Regions from separate parts of the Embleya sp. NPDC050493 genome, predicted to be linked through region 3. Evidence: riboswitches for the same ligand, from Rfam matches in the RefSeq annotation. Region 3 holds a riboswitch; each other region holds the start of a gene.

Region 1 (6,255 bases), on a different contig from region 3:
GTCGGGGTCGTGACGTGGGGTCAGGGGACGTTCAGGCACAGTCTTTTCCCGTTCAGGTCGATTGCCGCGGTGGTCCACAGGCCGGCGATCTCGTCGGCCAGGTCCACCACGTCGGTGAAGCCGGTGAATTTGGCGTTGGGTCGAGCCTGCCGCATTGCGTCGTTGACGAGTGCCTTGACCACCAGGATGGTGGCCGCCGCCTCGGTCTCCGCGAACGCGTCGGCGAGTGCGAGCGTCCAGGTCTCCGCGGCCGCCTTGGCCGCCGCGTAACCGGCGTTGCCCTGGGTCGGCTGCCCGGCCGCCGCGGCGGAGATCAACACGAACCGCCCGCGCGGACTGCGGGCGAGCGCCTCGTGGAAGGCCAGGCTGGTGTGCTGCACGGTACGCACGAGCAGGTCGTGCAGGAAGGCCCAGTCGTCGAGCGAGTTGTCGCCGAACTTCTTGCCCCCGCGCCACCCGCCGACCAGGTGCACGAGCCCGTCCACGCGCCCGTGCTCATGCTCGACGTCCGCCGCCCACCGCCGGGTGGCGGCCGCGTCGAGCAGGTCCACCACCGCGCCGTGTGTACCGGGCGCGGCGTCCACGCTCTCCTGCAACCGCCCGGCGTCCGCATCCGCGCCGTACACGTGCGCACCGGCCCGGGCCAGCCGCGCGAGCACCGCGCGCCCGGTCGGCCCACCCGCGCCCGCGACCGCGATCACCGCACCGTCGAGACCGTTCATCACACCGACTCCTCGTTCACCGTGCTGTTCGCCTCACCCTTGCCGAAACTCGCCGTGCCCGCTCCGCGGGCCCCGCGACGTCGTGCGCGCACCCGCGCCGGAGCCGGGTGCGCCGTACCGGTCACGACGCCGCGGCCGCCCGCTCCGTCGGGTTCTCCGCGAGGCCCTGCACCGGGCTGTCCGCGGTGATTCCCTTGGTCGAGGCGATCACGTCGCGCAGTCGCCGGTTGAGCGCCTCGTAGAACATGCTCAGCGGGAACTCGTCCGGCAGCACCGCATCCACGAGCGCCTTCGGCGGCCCGTCCATCGGCAGCGCACCGGGCCCCTTGGCCCACACCGAACCGGGGTGCGGCGGCACGTACGCGGCGACCAGCGCGTAGCCGGCCAGCCAGTGGCCGACCTTCGAACGATCCACACCCGCGCGGTAGAGCCGGTCCACCTCGTCGTAGAGCCCGAGCACCGCGTCGGTGATCCGGTCCCAGTCCACGGTGAGCCGGTTGTCCGCCCACTCGACCACACCCGCGCGGTGCAGGTAGGCGAACAGCAGCTGCCCGCCCAGGCCGTCGTAGTTGCGCACCCGGCCACCGGTGACCGGGAAGCGGAACAGCCGGTCGAAGATGACCGCGAACTGCACCCGACGCGCGGTCGAGACGCCCTCGGCGGCCAGCGTGACCGCCTCGCGGAACGCGGTCAGGTCGCACCGCAGCTCCTCCAGCGCGTACATCCAGAACGGCATCCGCTGCTTGATCATGAACGGGTCGAACGGCATGGGACCGCGCATGTGGCTGCGGTCGTGGATCAGGTCCCACAACACGAACGCGTCCTGGGCGAGCTGCTGGCTCTCCACCAAGTCCACGGCATCCTGCGGAAGTTCCAGGCCGAGCGTCTGCGATGCGGCGGTTGCCACCCGGCGGAAGCGGGCCGCCTCGCGGTCGCAGAAGATGCCGCCCCACGTGTACGTGGGCACCTCGCGCACGGCCACGGTCTCCGGGAAGAGCACCGCCGAGTCGGTGTCGTAGCCGTCGGTGAAGTCGACGAACGCGATCGGCACGAACATCGCGTTGTCGTAGCGCCCGGCCTCCAGGTCGGCCAGCCACTGGGGCCACACCACGCGCAGCAGCACGGCCTCGACATTGCGGGTCGGGTTGCCGTTCTGGGTGGTCATCGGGAACACCACGAGGTGCTCCAGGCCGTCGCGCCGATCCTGTTCCGGGCGGAACGCGACGAGCGAGTCGAGGAAGTCGGGACGGCCGAAGTCCTCCGCGGACCAACGCCGAAAATCGGCCACGACCGCGTCGAGGTACGCCTCGTCGTGCGGGAACAGCGGAGCGAGCCCGGTGATCGAGGAGGTGATCTCGGCGACCAGCGCCCGGGCGGACGCATGCCCCGATGGCTCGATCGAACCGTCCTTGGCCTGCAACGGACGCAGGTCGGCGACGGATCGTTTGAGTTCGAGCCACAGCGGGTGATCAACGGCGGTACGGACGGCTACGCGGGTCATGTTCGACATGGAACCCTCTCAGGAGAAAGCAGGAACCACGGTCAGGCGAACCTATGTCAAAAGATTTTAACGCCGCAAGGCCCTTTCGAACGCAATCTTATCGTCGTGGGTACGTTTTGCCCGAATAAGTTGAGATTAAGACCTGGATCTCGGTGCCCGAATCGGCACACCCGTGAAATCGAGGACCCGCACCTGCCGGAGGACACGAGATTCGGCCGTCCCGGCCGGCCACGCCCGTGGCCATCGACCGTCGATCCGCCGGTTCCCTACGGTCTGCCGTGCTGAACGGAATGCTGATTCCGCTTGGTGGAACAGTCGGTCCGGCGATGCCCCGGATCCGCCTCCACTCCCACTGCCCGATCCGGCGATCCCGTATGTCTCGGCCCGATGTCCCTGGCCCGATGCCCGCGGCACCATGCGCGCGGCACCATGCCGGCGGCCCGCCGACCGACCCCGGTCCCGCCGCCCCGACGCCGGTCGCGACACGGGCGTAGGCCCCGCCGAAGTACTCGGCGGGGCCTACGTCGTGACGCTGGATCAGATGGCGAGCTGGGTGCCCACGCCGATCACGTTCGGGTTGCCCCCGATGACGCCCGCGTTGGCGGCGTACAGGGCCTTGTAGCCACCCTTGACGCCGAGCTTGGCGGCGACCTCGGACAGCGTGTCACCGGCCTTGACGGTGTAGGTGCCGGAGCCCGACGCCTGCTTGGTCGCGGCCGACTTCGGCGCGTCCTGCTTCGGCTGCACCCGGACCTTCGGCGCGTTGCCGTCGGAGGTCTTCGGCGCGTTCTCGGTCACGGACTCGGCCTTGGGTGCGGCCTTCGGCTCGACCTTGCTCTTGGTCTTGCCGGTGGTCGACGAGTCGGCCGTGGCGGAGGCGTTGCCGCCCTTGCCCAGACCGGCCTTCTGCGAGCAGACCGGCCAGGCGCCCGGACCCTGGCTCGCCAGGACCCGCTCGGCGACCGCGATCTGCTGGTCCTTGGTCGCCTGCGCGGCGCTGGAGGCGTACTGGCTGCCGCCGAACGCGTTCCAGGTGCTCGGGGTGAACTGCAGACCGCCGGAGAAGCCGTTGCCCGTGTTGATGCTCCAGTTGCCGGTGCTCTCACACTGCGCGACCGCGTCCCACGTGGACGAGGACGCGGCGTTCGCGCTGCCCGCCATGCCCACGAGGGGGAGGACGAGACCCGCACCGGCGGCGACGGCGATGCCGGCGCGACGGCCACGAGAGAGCGAGCGAACGGGAGCGGTGATGGCACGGAAGGTCATTGATTACCTCGTCGGGCGCCTGCGAAGTTAGCTGTCGGGTTCGGACGATTGGCCCGGCCTCGCCTGGAACAGGCATGGCTTCACCCCAGACATCGACATGGCCGATGCCGGCACTTACTCGGTTCCCCCGCTCCTGCCGCCAGTCGATATCGACTGCATCCCTCGGGCGGCGGCAGGATTCGGCGTACCGCCCGGGGAGTCCGCTTGTGCGAACAACCACGAAGCTACGCACCGCTCCGCCGGGTTGGCAAACATTTCGGGTGATTTGTGAGGTCCCCCATAGGGAGGAATAACACTGATTTGCCCGATTTGTCGCCATCCCTGCAGGTCACGGTGCCGGCGTCGACGGTGCGCGGCCGCGTGGTCACCCGTGCTTCAGCGACGAGCTATTCCGTCGCGGGCAGCTCCACAGGTACGACTACCCGTTCCTCGTCCCAGAGGAACGTCGCACCGCCGGTCGCGAAATTGGCGACATCGGCCACCGTGGCCCGCCCCTCCGGCGAATCCAGGGTCGCCTCGATACCCGCGCGAGACGGCGCGTACAGGCCGACCACCAGGTAATAGGGCGGCTGCGCGCCGGACGGGTCCGGTTCGCATTTGCCGATGGTCCAGCCGGTGAGCCCGGGCATGGTGCGGGCGAGCGGCACGTGCTTCTCCCAGTAATAGGCGTCGAACGCCGCCGGGTCCTCGGGGTGGCCATACAGCACGGTCAGCTTGTACACGCCGACTCCTCACGGTCGTGTGGTGGATGTGCGTCCTGCCGTTGGTGCCTGTGCGTCCGGCGTGTGGTGCCCGGATGGGTCCGGCGCGGTGCGCTACCGAAGGGCGATGTTCTTGAACGCCCGCGCCTGGTCGGTGATGGCCACCTCGGTGGGCAGCCGTTCCATGCTGGAGGCGCCGAAGAAGCCCACCACGCCGGTGGTGTGGGCCAGCACGTACGCGGCGTCCTCGGGTTCGGCGATCGGCCCGCCGTGGCACAGCACCAGCACGTCGGGGTTCACCTCCGCCGCCGCGTCGCGCATCTGCTGCACCCGCTCCACCGCCTGGTCGAGCGTGACCGCGGTGGTCGCGCCGATGCTGCCCTTGGTGGTCAGGCCCAGGTGCGGGACCAGGATGTCGGCGCCCGCCGCGGCCATCGCGCGGGCCTGCTCGGGGTCGAAGACGTAGGGGGCGGTGAGCAGACCGCGCTCGGCGGCCAGCCGGATCATCTCCACCTCCAGCTCGTAGCCCATCCCGGTCTCCTCCAGGTTCTGCCGGAAGACGCCGTCGAACAGGCCGACCGTGGGGAAGTTCTGCACACCGGCGAAGCCCATCGCGGCGAGCTGGTCCAGGAAGTGCGGCATGATCCGGAACGGATCGGTGCCGCACACGCCCGCCAGGACCGGGGTGCCCTGGACCACCGGCAGCACCTCGCCCGCCATCTCGACCACGATCGCGTTGGCGTCGCCGTAGGGCAGCAGTCCGGCGAGCGAACCCCGACCGGCCATCCGGTAGCGGCCCGAGTTGTAGATGATGATCAGGTCCACGCCGCCGGCCTCGGCGCACTTGGCCGACAGTCCCGTGCCCGCGCCCGCGCCGATCACGACGCCGCCCTGCTCGACCGTCCTGTGCAGTCGGCCCCGCGCCTCGCGTCCGTTCATCTCAGTCCACGCGTCCCTTCGTGATCATCTCGTGCAGTCGATCCGCCGCCGCCGTGGCGAACTTCGGATCATTGATGTCCGTCGCCGCCTCGTGCACCTCGACGGAGCTGCCCGCGAGCCCGGCCCGCAGCTCGTCGAACAGCGCCTTGTCGGCGACGGAATCGTAGAAGGGCGCGCCCTCGACGTCGATCGCCGAGACCCCGTGCAGGGGCAGGTAGAGCGCGGTGGGGCCGGTCGCGGCAACCAGCTTGGCGGCGATCCGCCGGCCCAGTTCGGCGTTCTCCGCGGGGGTGGTGCGCATCAGCGTCACCGTCGGGTTGTGCACGTACAGCCGGCGCTCCTCGAACCGCGCGGGCACGGTGTCGCGCGGGCCGAAGTTGACCATGTCCAGCGCACCGACGCTGACCACCTGTGGCAGCCCCATCCGCCCGGCCGCGGTCAGCCGCTCGGGGCCCGCGCTGAGCACTCCGCCGACCAGGTCGTCCGCCAGCTCGGTGGTGGTCAGGTCGAGGATCCCGGCCAGGAAGCCCGCCTCGGCCAGATTCTCCATCGACGTGCCGCCCGCCCCGGTGGCGTGGAAGACCAGCACCTCGTAGCCGAGTTCGGTCAGCCGCTCGCGCGCGGCGTCCACCGCCGGGGTGGTCACCCCGAACATCGACGCGGCGACCAGCGGGCGGCCCTCGCCGGTCACCCCCGCGACCGCCGCGCGATCCTCGGCGTAACCGCCCGCCATGCCGGCGATGGCATCCGCCGCGTTGCCCAGGATGCGCTCGGAGAGTCGATTGATCCCGGCGATGTCCACGACGCTGTACATCATCGTCACGTCCACCGCGCCGACGTACGGCGACACGTCGCCCGCCGCCATCGTGGAGACCAGCAGCTTGGGCACGCCCACCGGCAGCGCGCGCATCGCGTGGGAGGCGATCGCCGACCCGCCCGAGCCGCCCATCGCGAGCACACCGTCCACCCGGCCCTGCTCGTACAACTCGCGCAGGATGGACGCGGCCCCCTCGGCCATCGCGGTGGTCGCCGCGCCCCGGTCGGCCCGGGTGCGCAGGTCGACCAGATCGGTGCCGGCCGCCGCCGCGACGTCGGCCGCCTGCACGTCGGCCTGGGCCAGCGACTC
Region 2 (6,255 bases), on a different contig from region 3:
GGCGTGATGACCTTTGCCGGCACCGCGAGCGCGGATCCCGCCGCATCCTTCGAGCAGGTCAAGCAGCAGGTCAACCAGCTGCACAGTGACGTGGTCAAGGTGACCGACGTCGCCAACGGCGTCGAAGATCAGCTGGAAAAGAAGCAGGTCACCGCGAATCAGACGCAGGCCCGCGTCACCGAGGAACAGATCGCGCTGAACGCTCTGCGTGATCAGATCGGTGTCCTGGCGGCGAACCAGTACCGCAGCGGTGGTCTGCCGCCGTCGTTGTCGCTGGCGCTCAGCGGCGACCCCGAGGGTTACCTGCAGAAGTCGCAGATGATGTCCCAGCTCGACGGTCAGCAGGCCGCCAAGCTGAAGCAGATCGCGGCGCAGGCCCGGGTTCTCCAGCAGGACCGCACCGAGGCCTCCTCGCAGCTGGCCGAGCTGGAGAAGCTGCGGACCGAGCTGAACAAGAACAAGACCGAGATCCAGGCCAAGCTCGCCGAGGCCCAGCGGCTGCTGAACACGCTCACCGAGCAGCAGAAGAAGGCAGTCCTCGACTCGGACGAGCACGAGGGCGACACCACGCGCGGCAACGACCGCAGCTCGCGGGACAAGGCGGAGACGCCGCCGGCGACCAACATCCCCGCGTCCGGCCGGGCCGCGGCCGCGATCGCGTTCGCGCGGGCCCAGATCGGCAAGGCGTACGTGTCGGGCGCCGAGGGGCCCAGCTCCTACGACTGCTCGGGGCTGACCCAGGCGTCGTGGAAGGCCGCGGGCGTCAGGCTGTCCCGGACCACCTGGACCCAGGTCAACGACGGTCCGCGCGTCGCCAAGGGTTCGCTCCAGCCGGGCGACCTGGTGTTCTTCTACTCGGACAACCGGCACGTGGGCCTCTACATCGGCGGCGGCAAGATCATCCACGCCCCGCGTCCCGGCAAGACCGTGACCGAGGCGCCGCTCGACTCGATGCCGTTCTACGCGGCGATTCGACCCGGGTAAATCCACCGGTCGCCCGAAAAACCTCGACGGCGCCCTCCCGCGGATTCGTTCCGCGTGGAGGGCGCCGTCGTGTGTACCGGGTGCGGCGTCGCTCGGACCGCCGACCTGCGTCGCTCGCCCGGGCGGTTCGGCTCGGGCCGGCGGTGGGCGGAGTTGTCGGCGGGGTCTCAGGTCCACATGACCGCGATGGCGATGTTCGCCACGGTCAGCAGTCCGATCGCGACGAGCACCTTGGAGGACACCCGGTCCGCGGCGCGGTTGCCCCAGACCAGCAGCAGGATGGCCAGCAGAATGACCAGCTTGGTGCCGATCTTGGCGTTGTCCACGTCCTCGTCCAGACCCGCCTGGACCACGCCGACCAGGGCCAGGCCGGTGACCAGCATGGTCAGCGCGCCGTGCGTCATCGCGGGCACGATCCGCCCGTCGCCGGTGCGCAGCGCGGACATCTGGGTGAGGAAGCCGCCGAGCAGGGACGCGATACCCACGATGTGCAGGACCAGCAGGATCTGCCGCAGAACGTCCACGTCGTACAACTCCTCGTCGACCGTCGCGCGGCACCGGGAAGCCGCGATTGTTGCCCGGCAGCCTAGCCGGCACGGGTCGATTACTCTCCGGCGGGCTATAAGCGATCAACAGTCGCCAAACCGGTCCAAGATCGACTTTCGGGAATCCAGGCGCCTTATCCCTTGATACACGGAGAAGGAAACGGCGAGATTGGTAAAGGTTTGGCAATGCGAAGGTTGGTGGTGATGATCGTGATACTTCTGTGACTAGTGTTCTGCGACAGGCGATCGGCTCGACGTCGGCCACCCGGTCGACACGATCGCCACCGCCGAATTCGGGGACGCATTTCGGTGACAGTGGGTGACCACAGTCATCGTGATGGGAAGCCGGAACCGGGGACCCTCGCAGTCCCTGGGGTGAATCGGTGCCTCGGCACCGTAGGGCGCCTTCTTCCGCCCGAACCCGTCAGCTAACCCGGTAGGCGGCCGAGGAAGGAGACTCGCCACCAGTGGCGTCCCAACGTCGACCCGGGCAGCACCGCAAGCCCAAGCCGCGCACCGCCGTGCGTACCGCAGCGACCGTGGTCACGGCCGCCGCGACGATGACCGGCGTGATGACCTTTGCCGGCACCGCGAGCGCGGATCCCGCGCAGTCGTTCCAGCAGACCAAGGAACGCGTCAACCGGCTGCACAGTGACGTGATCAAGGCCACCGACGCCGCCAACGGCGTCGAGGAGCAGATCACCAAGCAGCAGGGCACCGCGAACCAGACGCAGGCCCGGATCACCGAGGAACAAACCGCGCTGAACGCTCTGCGTGATCAGATCGGTGTCCTGGCGGCGAACCAGTACCGCAGCGGCGGTCTGCCGCCGTCATTGTCGCTGGCGCTCAGCGGCGACCCCGAGGGCTTCCTGCAGAAGTCGCAGATGATGTCCCAGCTCGACGGTCAGCAGGCCGCCAAGCTGAAGCAGATCGCGGCGCAGGCCCGGGTTCTCCAGCAGGACCGCACCGAGGCCTCCTCGCAGCTGGCCGAGCTGGAGAAGCTGCGGACCGAGCTGAACAAGAACAAGACCGAGATCCAGGCCAAGCTCGCCGAGGCCCAGCGGCTGCTGAACACGCTCACCGAGCAGCAGAAGAAGGAAGTGCTCGACTCCGACGAGCACGTGGGCAATACGGGTAACCCGGGTAATGCGGGCAGCACGGACACGACGCGCGCCGGCAACGACCGCAGCTCGCGGGACAAGCCGGACACACCGCCGCCGGCGACCAATGTCCCCGTGTCCGGTCGGGCGGCGGCCGCGGTCGCGTTCGCGAAGGCCCAGATCGGCAAGCCGTACTCGCCCCGGGCCGTGGGCCCCGACTCCTACGACTGCTCCGGGCTGACCCAGGCGTCGTGGAAGGCCGCGAACGTCAGCCTGACCCGGACCACCTGGACCCAGGTCAACGACGGTCCGCGGATCTCCAAGGACGCGCTCCAGCCGGGCGACCTGGTGTTCTACTACCCGGACAACTCGCACGTGGGCATCTACGTCGGCGGCGGGCAGATCGTGCACGCCCCGCGGCCGGGCAAGAACGTGACCTACGCACCGGTGGGCTCGATGCCGTTCTACGCGGCGGTTCGACCCGGTTAGACCCGTCGGTCGCGCGTAGAGACCTCGCCGGCGCCCTCCCCCGGACCCGTTCCGGGGGAGGACGCCGGCGTTTTTCGTGCTCCGCGTGCGCCGGGGTCAGACCAGTCGCCGGTCGGTCGCCCAGCGGGTCAGCTCGTGCCGGTTGGACAACTGCAACTTGCGTAGTACGGCGGACACATGGGTCTCCACGGTCTTGACCGAGATGACCAGGCGCCGGGCGATCTCCTTGTACGCGTAGCCGCGTGCGATCAGCCGCAGCACCTCGCGCTCGCGCTGGGTGAGTCGATCCAGATCCTCGTCGATCGGTGGCACGTCGGTGGCCGCGAACGCGTCCAGCACGAAGCCCGCCAGGCGCGGCGAGAACACCGCGTCGCCCTCGCCGACCCGGCCGATCGCCCGGATCAGCTCGTCGCCGGTGATCGACTTGGTCACGTAGCCCCGGGCCCCGCCGCGGATCACCCCGATCACGTCCTCGGCGGCGTCCGACACCGACAACGCGAGGAAGCGCACGGCCGGGATCAGCGACGCGCACCGGCGCAGCACCTCGACCCCGCCGCCACCGGGCAGGTGCACGTCCAGGAGCACCACCTCGGGGCGGGTCTCGGTGACCACCGCCACCGCGCTCGCGACGTCGTCGGCCTCGCCGACCACCTCGACCGCCTCGCCGATCTCGGCGCGCACGCCGGTCCGGAACATCCGGTGGTCGTCGACCAGGACCACCCGGGTACGGGCGGCCGTCCCCTCGGGGTACTCCGTGCTGCTCTCGGTGGCGTTCACGTGTTCGTCCTTCCCACAGCGGCCCGGCCGGCGTCGGCGCGGCGCATCTCCAGCTCGACCTCGGTGCCCTCACCGGGTTCGCTGCGGATGTGCGCGGCGCCCCCGTTGCGGCGCATGCGCCCGATCACGGACTCTCGCACACCCAGCCGGTCGGCGGGCACCGTCTCCGGGTCGAAACCGGGTCCGCGGTCGCGCACGAAGACCGTGACCGTGTCCTCGTCGGCCTCGCCGAACACCGCGATCGCCGCTCCGCCCGCGTACTTCGCCGCATTGACCATCGCCTCGCGGGCGGCGGCCACCAGCGCGGCCAGCTTGTCGTCCACCGGGCAATCGCCCACGCACACCACCTCGATCGACACCCCGTGCGCGTCCTCGACCTCGGCCGCGGTCGAGCGCAGCGCGGCGGCGAAGGTGCGGTCCGGCTCCTCGCCGTCGGGGCGGTACAACCACGCGCGCAACTCGCGCTCCTGGGCGCGGGCCAACCGGGCCACCTCGCGCGGGTCCTCGACCTGGCGCTGGATCAGGGTCAGCGTGTGCAGCACCGAGTCGTGCACGTGCGCGGCCACCTCGGCCCGCTCCTGGGCCCGGATCCGGGCCCGGCGCTCGACGCCCAGTTCGCGGGTCTGCCGGAGCAGATACGGGCCGAAGATGACCAGCAGGCCGACCAGGAGCAGCCCGGCCCCGCGCATCGCGGCCAGCGCGTCGCCGATGCCGCCCCGGCCGAACGAGAAGAACACCAGGCCGGCCAGTACCAGCACGGCGCCGACGACGGTGCGCAGCGCGCCGGCCACCCGGCTGCGGCCGTCGAGCGAGAACCACCGGTTGCGCTGCGACTCGTCGGCCTGGCGCCACAAGAGGATCACGCCGGGGCCGGCCACCAGCAGCGGCCAGATCCAGTCGCCGACCTTGGTCCCGCTCGTGGTCGCGCCCACGCCGGTGAGCATGGTCGCCGCGATCAGCACGATGATCATCGCGAGCGCCTGGTGCCGCTCCCGCCCGCGTTCGCGCACGGCCGGGGCCGCCCCGCCCTGCGGTACGAAGACCCAGAACGCCGCGTAGAGCGCGATCCCCATTCCCGCGAAGAAGGCCAGCGCGACGAAGGCGATCCGCAGCAGCAGCACCTCGACGCCGAGGTGTTCGGCGAGGCCGCGCGCGACGCCGCCGGCGAGCCGGTGGGAGGAGGCGCGGCGGAGCCGGGGAGTCGGTGGCGCGGGCCGGACGGGCGCGGCGGGCGGGGGGTAAACGGCGGTCACACGACCGATCGTCACACGCCGGCAAGAGCGTACGCATCAGGGCCCGACCCTGATTCGTCCTCAGGGTCGAACCAGGGGTGCGCCAGGGCGGAGCCCGATGGGAAGCGGGCTCCGCGGGCGCCACGATGGACCCATGAACGACGACACGAAACCCGGTATCTCGGCCGGCGACCGGGCCGGCGGCGCCCCGGGCGGCCCTGCGGGGTCGTCCGCGGCGCCCACGACGACGATTCGCCCCCCACTGCTGCGCAGCACCGAGGACCGGATGGTCTCGGGCGTGTGCGGTGGCCTCGGCGAACACTTCGGCCTCGACCCCGTGATCTTCCGCATCGTGTTCGCGGTGCTCTCGCTCTTCGGCGGGGTGGGCGTACTGGTGTACAGCCTGGGCTGGCTGTTGATCCCGGCCCGCGGGGAGGAGCAGCCGATGTTGCGCCGAATCCTCTCCGGGAAGTTCGACTACGGGGCGTCGGCAGCCACCGTGGTCGCCGTCATGGGGGTCGCCTTGTTCTTCACCTACCTGGACTCGGGCTTCGGCCGGTCCGTCCCGTTGCTGATGATCACCGCCGTGGTGCTGTTCATGGTGTGGTCCGACACGAAGAAGAAGCAGCAGGCCGCCGTCGGCGCGGCCGGGGCCGCGGCGATGGCGGCGGCCCCGGCCCCGGTGGACGTCCGGCCGGACGGCGCGACGGTGCCCGGGCCGCCGATGTGGTGGCAGGTGCCGGGTGCGAGTGCGGGGGCGGCGTCCGGGGGCGAGGATCGGCCCGTGCCGCCACCGGCTCCGCACCGGCCCAGGCGTCCGCGCTCGTACGTGTCCCTGGCCACGCTTTCGGTGGCCACGATGGCGGGCGGTCTGCTGTGGGTGCTCGACCACACCGGCGCCGTGGACGTGACGTTCACCGTCGCGCTCGCGATCCTGCTCGGCATCGTGGGCCTGGGTCTGCTCGCGGGCAGCTGGTTCGGCCGGGCGCGGTTGCTGATCCTGCCCGCGCTCGCCCTCACCGCGATGCTGGCCGCGATCACCGCGATCAGCGTGCCGTTGACCGGTCCGTCGGGCGAGCGCACCTACCGGCCCACCACGGTCGCCGCACTGCCGACCTCGTACCACCT
Region 3 (6,255 bases):
CGTTGACCAACTACGACTTCCTCCAGGTCGGCAAGCCCGGCGCCTCGCCCTGGCTGGGCGGCCTGGACATCGACGACTTCGGCGGCGATCCGCTGCGCGCGATCGCCTCGTTCGGCGCCACCACGTTCTCACCCGTGCACGGCTTCCCGCAGAACGGCAAGGTCACCGACCCGGACTACCGCCCTTACGTGACCCGGGAGATGGTCGCCCAGGCGCATGCGAGGGGCATCAAGGTCGTGCCGTGGACCATCGACGACCCGGCGACCATGGCCAAGCTGATGGACGACGGTGTGGACGGGCTGATCACCGACTACCCCGATCGGGCACGGGAGTTGCTGGCCGCACGCGGACTGCCGCTGCCCAAGCGGTACCCGGCACGCGGCTGATCGACTCGGCCCGCGGGGCTTCGGCGGGCGCGGGGATCCAGGCGTCCGCGGGGGTCTCGGCGTCCGCAGGGGTGCGGACGCGCACGTGGGCCGGGCCCGTCGACGCGTGGTCGACGGGCCCGGCCCTGGTACGGCTACCGCAGAGTGGCTGTCGCCGTGCGGTTACTGCCTGAGTGACGCTCGGATCAGAGGTTGACGCCGTGCGCGCGCAGGTAGCTGACGGGGTTGATGCCGCTGCCGTAGTTCGGGGTGGTGCGGATCTCGAAGTGCAGGTGCGGGCCGGTCACGTTGCCGGTCGCACCGGAGAGGCCGATCTGCTGACCGGTGCTCACCGTGGCACCGGCGCGCACGCCGATGCTGGACAGGTGCGCGTACTGCGAGTACTTGCCGTCCGCGTGCTTGATCACGATCTCGTTGCCGTAGGCGCCGCCGTTGCCGGCCTTGACCACGGTGCCCGAGGTGATCGCCTTCACCGGGGTGCCGGTGGAGGCCACGAAGTCCTGGCCGGTGTGGCTGCCGCTGGACCACATCTTGCCGCCGACGCCGAACGCGGTGCCCAGCGAGCCGCTCACCGGGGCGACGTAGCCGGACGCGTTGACCGCGGTGCTGCCGGCCTTGGCGGAGGACGCCTTGGCGGCGACCGGGGCCTTCTCCTTGACCGTGGTCTTCGGCGCGACCTTCACCGACGCCGAGGGCTTGGTCTCGGCGACGGTCTCGGTCTTGGGCGCGGCCTTCGGCGCGACCTCGACCTTGGCGGCGGCGGTGGCGGTGGCGGCGGACGCCTTGGCCTTGCCGGACAGCGAGAGCTTCTGGCCGACCTGGATGAGGTTGGGGTTGCCACCGATCACGGAGCGGTTGTCGGCGTACAGCTTGTGCCAACCACCGGCGATGTCCTTGTCGGCGGCGATCTTGGACAGGGTGTCACCCTTGACCACGGAGTACGAGGTGGTGGTCGACGCGGGCTTCGCGGCGGCCGGGACGACCTCGATCTTCGGGGCGGGGGCGGTCGCCGGCTTGGACTCGACCGGCTTCTCGGCGACCTTGGGGGCGACCTTGATCGAGGTCTTGGCCGAGCCGGAGGACTTGGTGGTCGGCGAGACGGCGGGCTTGGCGCCGCCCTTGGTCAGACCCGCCGGGCCGGAGGTGTTCGGCCAGGCGCCGGGGCCCTGCACGGCCAGGACCTTCTCGGCGATGGCGATCTGCTGGTCCTTGGTGGCCAGGTCGGCGCGCGGGGCGTACTGCTGACCGCCGAACTCGTTCCAGGTGCTCTGGGTGAACTGCAGGCCACCGTAGAAACCGTTGCCGGTGTTGATGTGCCAGTTGCCCGAGCTCTCGCCCATGGCGACCTTGTCCCAGGTGGAGACCGAGGCGGCGTTGGCGGTTGCGATACCGGTGATCAGCGGGGCGGCGACGATGGCGCCGGCCATGCCGAGGGTCAGCGCGAGACGCGTCTTCTTGGGCATGCGGGCAGGGGTGATGAACGACTGCACGAAGATTTTTCCTTCTCCCACGCCTACGAAGTGAGCTGTCGGATTCGGGCTGGAGAGTCTCGCCCGGCCGTGTTCGACCCTCGAATGAGAGGGACGGGCACGGCTTCACCCCAAGCCGTCCGCATGGGCGTCTGTGTCACAGACGCCCGGGACGGCATTCCACTTGGTTCCCCCGCTCCTGCCTTTCGGGTTTCGTACCGTGGCCTCGCTCCGGCGGCAGGATTCGGCGAACCGGGAGACCATTTCGCCGAGCACCGGACCGGTGTGGCGAAGCACCAAGCTACGCACACCCCCGGCGCGGAACCAAACATCACGATTCGCCGAAACCGAAGAATCGGGTCTTAAGGGTGGAATAACGGGACTTAAAGTCCCGATCTCCGTACGCATTGTGCCCGAAATGCTCACTCAATGTTTACCGGTGAATCGCAGAGGGTGAGAATCCGGGAAACTCGGTTCACGGTGTGTGCGAGCTCCTGACGAACGGTATGCACGATGTGACGTGCGTCATGCGTCGGCAAAGTATTGTCCGAATTACCCCTATATGGCCGGTGATTCTTTGGGCCGAGCCTGGTGCCTGCCGTGTCTGCCGTCCCTGCCGCATCGGGCCGGCGGCGGGAGCTGGTACGGCGCACGCGGCTCCCCCTATGAAGTTGCGTGCGCCGCATCGGGCCCCGGCTCCCCTGGCCTCAGCCCGCCATCGGGTCGCCGGCCGCGGGGGTCGGCGGCGCGTGGAACGCGGTGAGGAACTCGGCGAGGTGCATCGCGCGCACCCGCGACCCGCGCCGACGCAGGCCGGTGCGCAGTTGGCGCAGGCAGCCGGGGTTGACCGCGATCACGACCTCGGCGCCGGTCGCCTCGATCGCGTCGAGCTTGCGGTCGAGGATGCGTCGGGACGCGGCCGGCCGCAGCAGGGCGTACGTGCCGGCCGCGCCGCAACATTCGGCGGCGCCCGGGGTCTCCACGAAGTCGGCCACTCGCGCGAGCAACGCCCGCGGCTCGCGCCAGACGCTCAGGCCGTTGCGCAGGTGGCACGAGTCCTGGAGGGTGACCTTGATCCGGTGCCCGGCCGGCGCATGCGCGGTGAGCGTGGCCGGGTCGATCGCCTCGGACAGTTCGGCGACCCGATCACGGCCGATGACGTCGGCCAGGTGCGCGGCGCAGCCGCCGGAGGTGGTGACGATCCGGCCGGGCAGCCGCTCGCCCAACCGGCGGGCGAGCGCGCGTCCCTTCTTCAGCTCGCCGTTGTGCGCGTGCAGCGCGCCGCAGCAACCCTGGTCGTCGGGTACCGCGAGGCCGGGCAGCAGGGTGCGTGCGGCGCGGGCGACCTTGGGGAACATGGCCCGTTCGAAACAACCGAGCATGAGCGAGGCACCCGTGCCCGCGTCGGGGTCGGGCGCGGGCACGGAGGTGCCGGACGCGGAGGACGCCGGCGGTGCGGTCGCGGCCCGCTCGGTCCTTCGTCCGGACTTCGCCGGATCGTGTTTCGCTCTCCCGGCCGGCAGCACGAAGCGCCCCCATCCCATGACTCGCACCACGGGGGGCATGCTCACCACGACGGTCAGCAGCCGGGCGAGCGGCGGCCTGCGCCGGCCGCGCCACTGGTGCTCGCGCCATTGTTCGAGCAGCGAGCCGTACGGGACGCCGGCGGGACAGACCGGTTCGCAGGCCCGGCAGCCCAGGCAGGCCGAGGATTGTTCGAGCAGGGTCGGGTCGTCGGCGTCCAGACGGCCGGTCTCCAGGGCGCGCATCAGATTGATCCGGCCGCGCGGCGAGGACGCCTCGTCCCCGGTCTCGGCGTAGGTCGGGCACGCGGGCAGACAGAAGCCGCAGGAGATGCAGCGGGAGAGTTCCTCGGGATCGAACACACCGGTCATGAGCCGAGCTTTCCGGGATTGAGGATGCGGGCGGGATCGAAGGCCGACTTGATCCGGCGCAGCAGATCCAGTTGCTCGTCGCCGAGCTGGGCCCGCAGGTGGGGCAGCTTGGCGGCGCCGACGCCGTGTTCGCCGGTGATCGTGCCGCCCAGTTCGATCGCGGTGCGGAAGATGTCGTCGAAGGCGGCGTGGGCACGCTCGATCGACTCGGTGTCCTGCGGGTCGGCCACCACGCAGGTCGGGTGCAGATTGCCGTCGCCGGCGTGGCCGAAGGTGGCGATGGTGACCGTGTGTCGGTCCGCGATGGCGTCGATCCGGTCGACCATCTCGGCGATCCGCGGGCGCGGGACGGTGGCGTCCTCCAGGATGGTGAGCGAGCCGAGTCGGGACAGCGCGGGCAGCGAACAGCGGCGTGCGGTGAGCAGCGCCTCGGCGCCGGCGACGTCCTCGGCCAGGGTCCACTCGCTTGCGCCGGCCCGGTCGCACAGGTCGGCCATCCGGGCGAGGTCGCGGCGCACCGCGTCCGGCGCGCCGTCGTCGCCGAACAACAACAGTGCGCCCGCGTCCGTACGCAGGCCCAGGTGGGCGAAGTCCTCGACCGCGCCGATGCAGCGCCGGTCCAGGAACTCCAGGGTCGCGGGCACGATGCCGGCGGAGAGGATGTCGGCGACCGCACGGCCGGCGTGGGCCAGGTCGGGGAAGTAGGCGATGCCGGTGCCCGTGTCGGCGGGCGCGGGCAGCAGGGCCATGGTGATCTCGGTGATCACCGCGAGGGTGCCCTCCGACCCGGTGAGCAGCCGGGTCAGGTCGTAGCCGGCCACGTCCTTCCACAGCCGGCCGCCGGTGCGGATCACCTCGCCGGTGGGCAGCACCGCCTCCAGGCCCAGCACGTAGTTGCGGGTGACGCCGTACTTGAGTCCGCGCAGCCCGCCCGCGCACGTGGCCACGTTGCCGCCGACGGTGGATACCGTGCGGCTGCCCGGGTCGGGCGGGAACAGCAGGCCGTGTTCGGCGACGGCGCTCGCGAGTGCGGCGGTGGTCACGCCGGGTTGCACCACGGCGAGCAGCTCGGCGGGGCTGACCTCGCGGATCGTGTTCATCCGGGTGGTGACCAACACGATGCCGCCGTCCAGGGCGACGGTGGCCGCGCACAGGTTGGAACCGGCGCCGCGGGGGACGACCGGGATGCGGTGCTCGGTGGCCAGCCGCAATACCGCGGCCACCTCGGCGGTGTCGGCGGGAAAGACCACGGCGTCCGGGAGCCGGTCGAACAGGGGCGTGGCGTCGCGCGCGTAGGGCACGAGATCACCGGCGGCGTGCCGGACGTGTTCGGCGCCGACGATCGCGGCCAGGCGGTCGATCAGGTCCGTGGACAGGGGCATGCGACGTGCTCTCTCTCGGGTGGGGCGGGTGGATCCGGCGGGCATCCGGTCGGCCGGGTCGGCGCGCTTTCCGCCGACGAAGACGCGGCAGCCCTCCTCCGGGAAGCGGCGGGCGGCGGCGAGGCCGATGCCGCGGCTTCCGCCGCCGACCGGCACCCGCTTGTCGACGAGTCCGCGCAATAGTTCCCCTCCGTGGGCTCCGATGAGCCGGGACGGTATCAGCGTTGCGCGAAACGGTCTATCATTCCGTTGTGCGGAACGACGTCCCATTATTGCCTCGTCACTGGGGGGTACCTTGACCGGCACCAGCGATTCGCCCGTGATCAGCGTGGATCGGGCCCTGCGGATCCTGATGCGTATGGGGGAAATGCCCCGAGGCATCACCCTGGAGGAACTCGCGGGTGATCTGGACCTGCCCAAGAGCACGCTGCACCGGCTGCTCGGCGCGCTCAAGTACCGGGGTTTCGCCGCCCAACCCGAGGTCAACGGCCCGTACTTCATCGGCAGTCGGCTGCTGGCGACCGCGTTCCGCTTCCACGACGACATCGACCTGCGCTCGATGGTGCATCCGCTGCTCGCGGAGCTGCGCCGGGTGACCGACGAGACCGTGCACGTGGCGACCCTGGACGCCGGCGAGGTGGTCTACCTGGACAAGGTCGAGGCCTCCGGGGCGATCAAGCTCTCGTCCGTGATCGGCGGCCGAAATCCCGCGCACAGCACGGGAGTCGGCAAGGCCCTGCTGGCCTGGACGTATCCGACGGACGAGGCGCTGCGGGCCTGGGCGGCGCCACGGCTGCCGCTGCGCGCGGCGACTCGGCACACGGTCACGTCGGTGCCGAAACTGGCCGCCGAGCTGGAGGAGGTGCGGGCCCGCGGGTACGCGACCGACCTGGAGGAGAACGAGGTGGGGCTGCGGTGTGTGGCGGTGCCGCTGTTCCTGGGCCGGTCGGCGCCGGTGGCCGCGATCAGCGTGACCGGGCTGAAGTCGCGGATGACCTCGGCGCGGATGGCGGAGCTGGCCGAGGCACTGCGCTCACGCGTTGCGGAATGGGCCGGCGCGGTCGGTTAGGCCCTGTCCGGCGGATCTCGACGGCCCCACACGATCCGCCGGACAGGATCCGGA

What was found. Region 3 has a riboswitch for cyclic di-AMP ahead of ACIBM5_RS08950 (transglycosylase family protein). Riboswitches for the same ligand answer to the same signal wherever they lie in the genome.
Region 1: another riboswitch for cyclic di-AMP. It lies ahead of ACIBM5_RS15780 (transglycosylase family protein); the one in region 3 lies ahead of ACIBM5_RS08950 (transglycosylase family protein).
Region 2: another riboswitch for cyclic di-AMP. It lies ahead of ACIBM5_RS28455 (NlpC/P60 family protein); the one in region 3 lies ahead of ACIBM5_RS08950 (transglycosylase family protein).

What each region holds. Positions count from the first base shown of each region.
Region 1 is NZ_JBITHP010000006.1:370,135-376,389, reverse strand. Features, by position in the region: gene ACIBM5_RS15795 (threonine aldolase family protein) at 1-39, opposite strand, end outside; gene ACIBM5_RS15790 (SDR family NAD(P)-dependent oxidoreductase) at 21-722, opposite strand; gene ACIBM5_RS15785 (DUF6421 family protein) at 844-2,232, opposite strand; gene ACIBM5_RS15780 (transglycosylase family protein) at 2,761-3,489, opposite strand; cyclic di-AMP (ydaO/yuaA leader) riboswitch at 3,490-3,681, opposite strand; gene ACIBM5_RS15775 (EthD family reductase) at 3,876-4,211, opposite strand; gene ACIBM5_RS15770 (phosphoenolpyruvate hydrolase family protein) at 4,305-5,129, opposite strand; gene ACIBM5_RS15765 (Tm-1-like ATP-binding domain-containing protein) at 5,131-6,255, opposite strand, start outside.
Region 2 is NZ_JBITHP010000016.1:197,012-203,266, forward strand. Features, by position in the region: gene ACIBM5_RS28445 (NlpC/P60 family protein) at 1-984, shown strand, start outside; gene ACIBM5_RS28450 (hypothetical protein) at 1,152-1,508, opposite strand; cyclic di-AMP (ydaO/yuaA leader) riboswitch at 1,807-1,987, shown strand; gene ACIBM5_RS28455 (NlpC/P60 family protein) at 1,997-3,118, shown strand; gene ACIBM5_RS28460 (LuxR C-terminal-related transcriptional regulator) at 3,215-3,895, opposite strand; gene ACIBM5_RS28465 (PspC domain-containing protein) at 3,892-5,148, opposite strand; gene ACIBM5_RS28470 (PspC domain-containing protein) at 5,282-6,255, shown strand, end outside.
Region 3 is NZ_JBITHP010000003.1:492,577-498,831, forward strand. Features, by position in the region: gene ACIBM5_RS08945 (glycerophosphodiester phosphodiesterase family protein) at 1-386, shown strand, start outside; gene ACIBM5_RS08950 (transglycosylase family protein) at 572-1,849, opposite strand; cyclic di-AMP (ydaO/yuaA leader) riboswitch at 1,882-2,115, opposite strand; gene ACIBM5_RS08955 ((Fe-S)-binding protein) at 2,563-3,750, opposite strand; gene ACIBM5_RS08960 (FAD-linked oxidase C-terminal domain-containing protein) at 3,747-5,312, opposite strand; gene ACIBM5_RS08965 (IclR family transcriptional regulator) at 5,428-6,201, shown strand; partial or broken gene ACIBM5_RS08970 (fumarylacetoacetate hydrolase family protein) at 6,180-6,255, shown strand, end outside.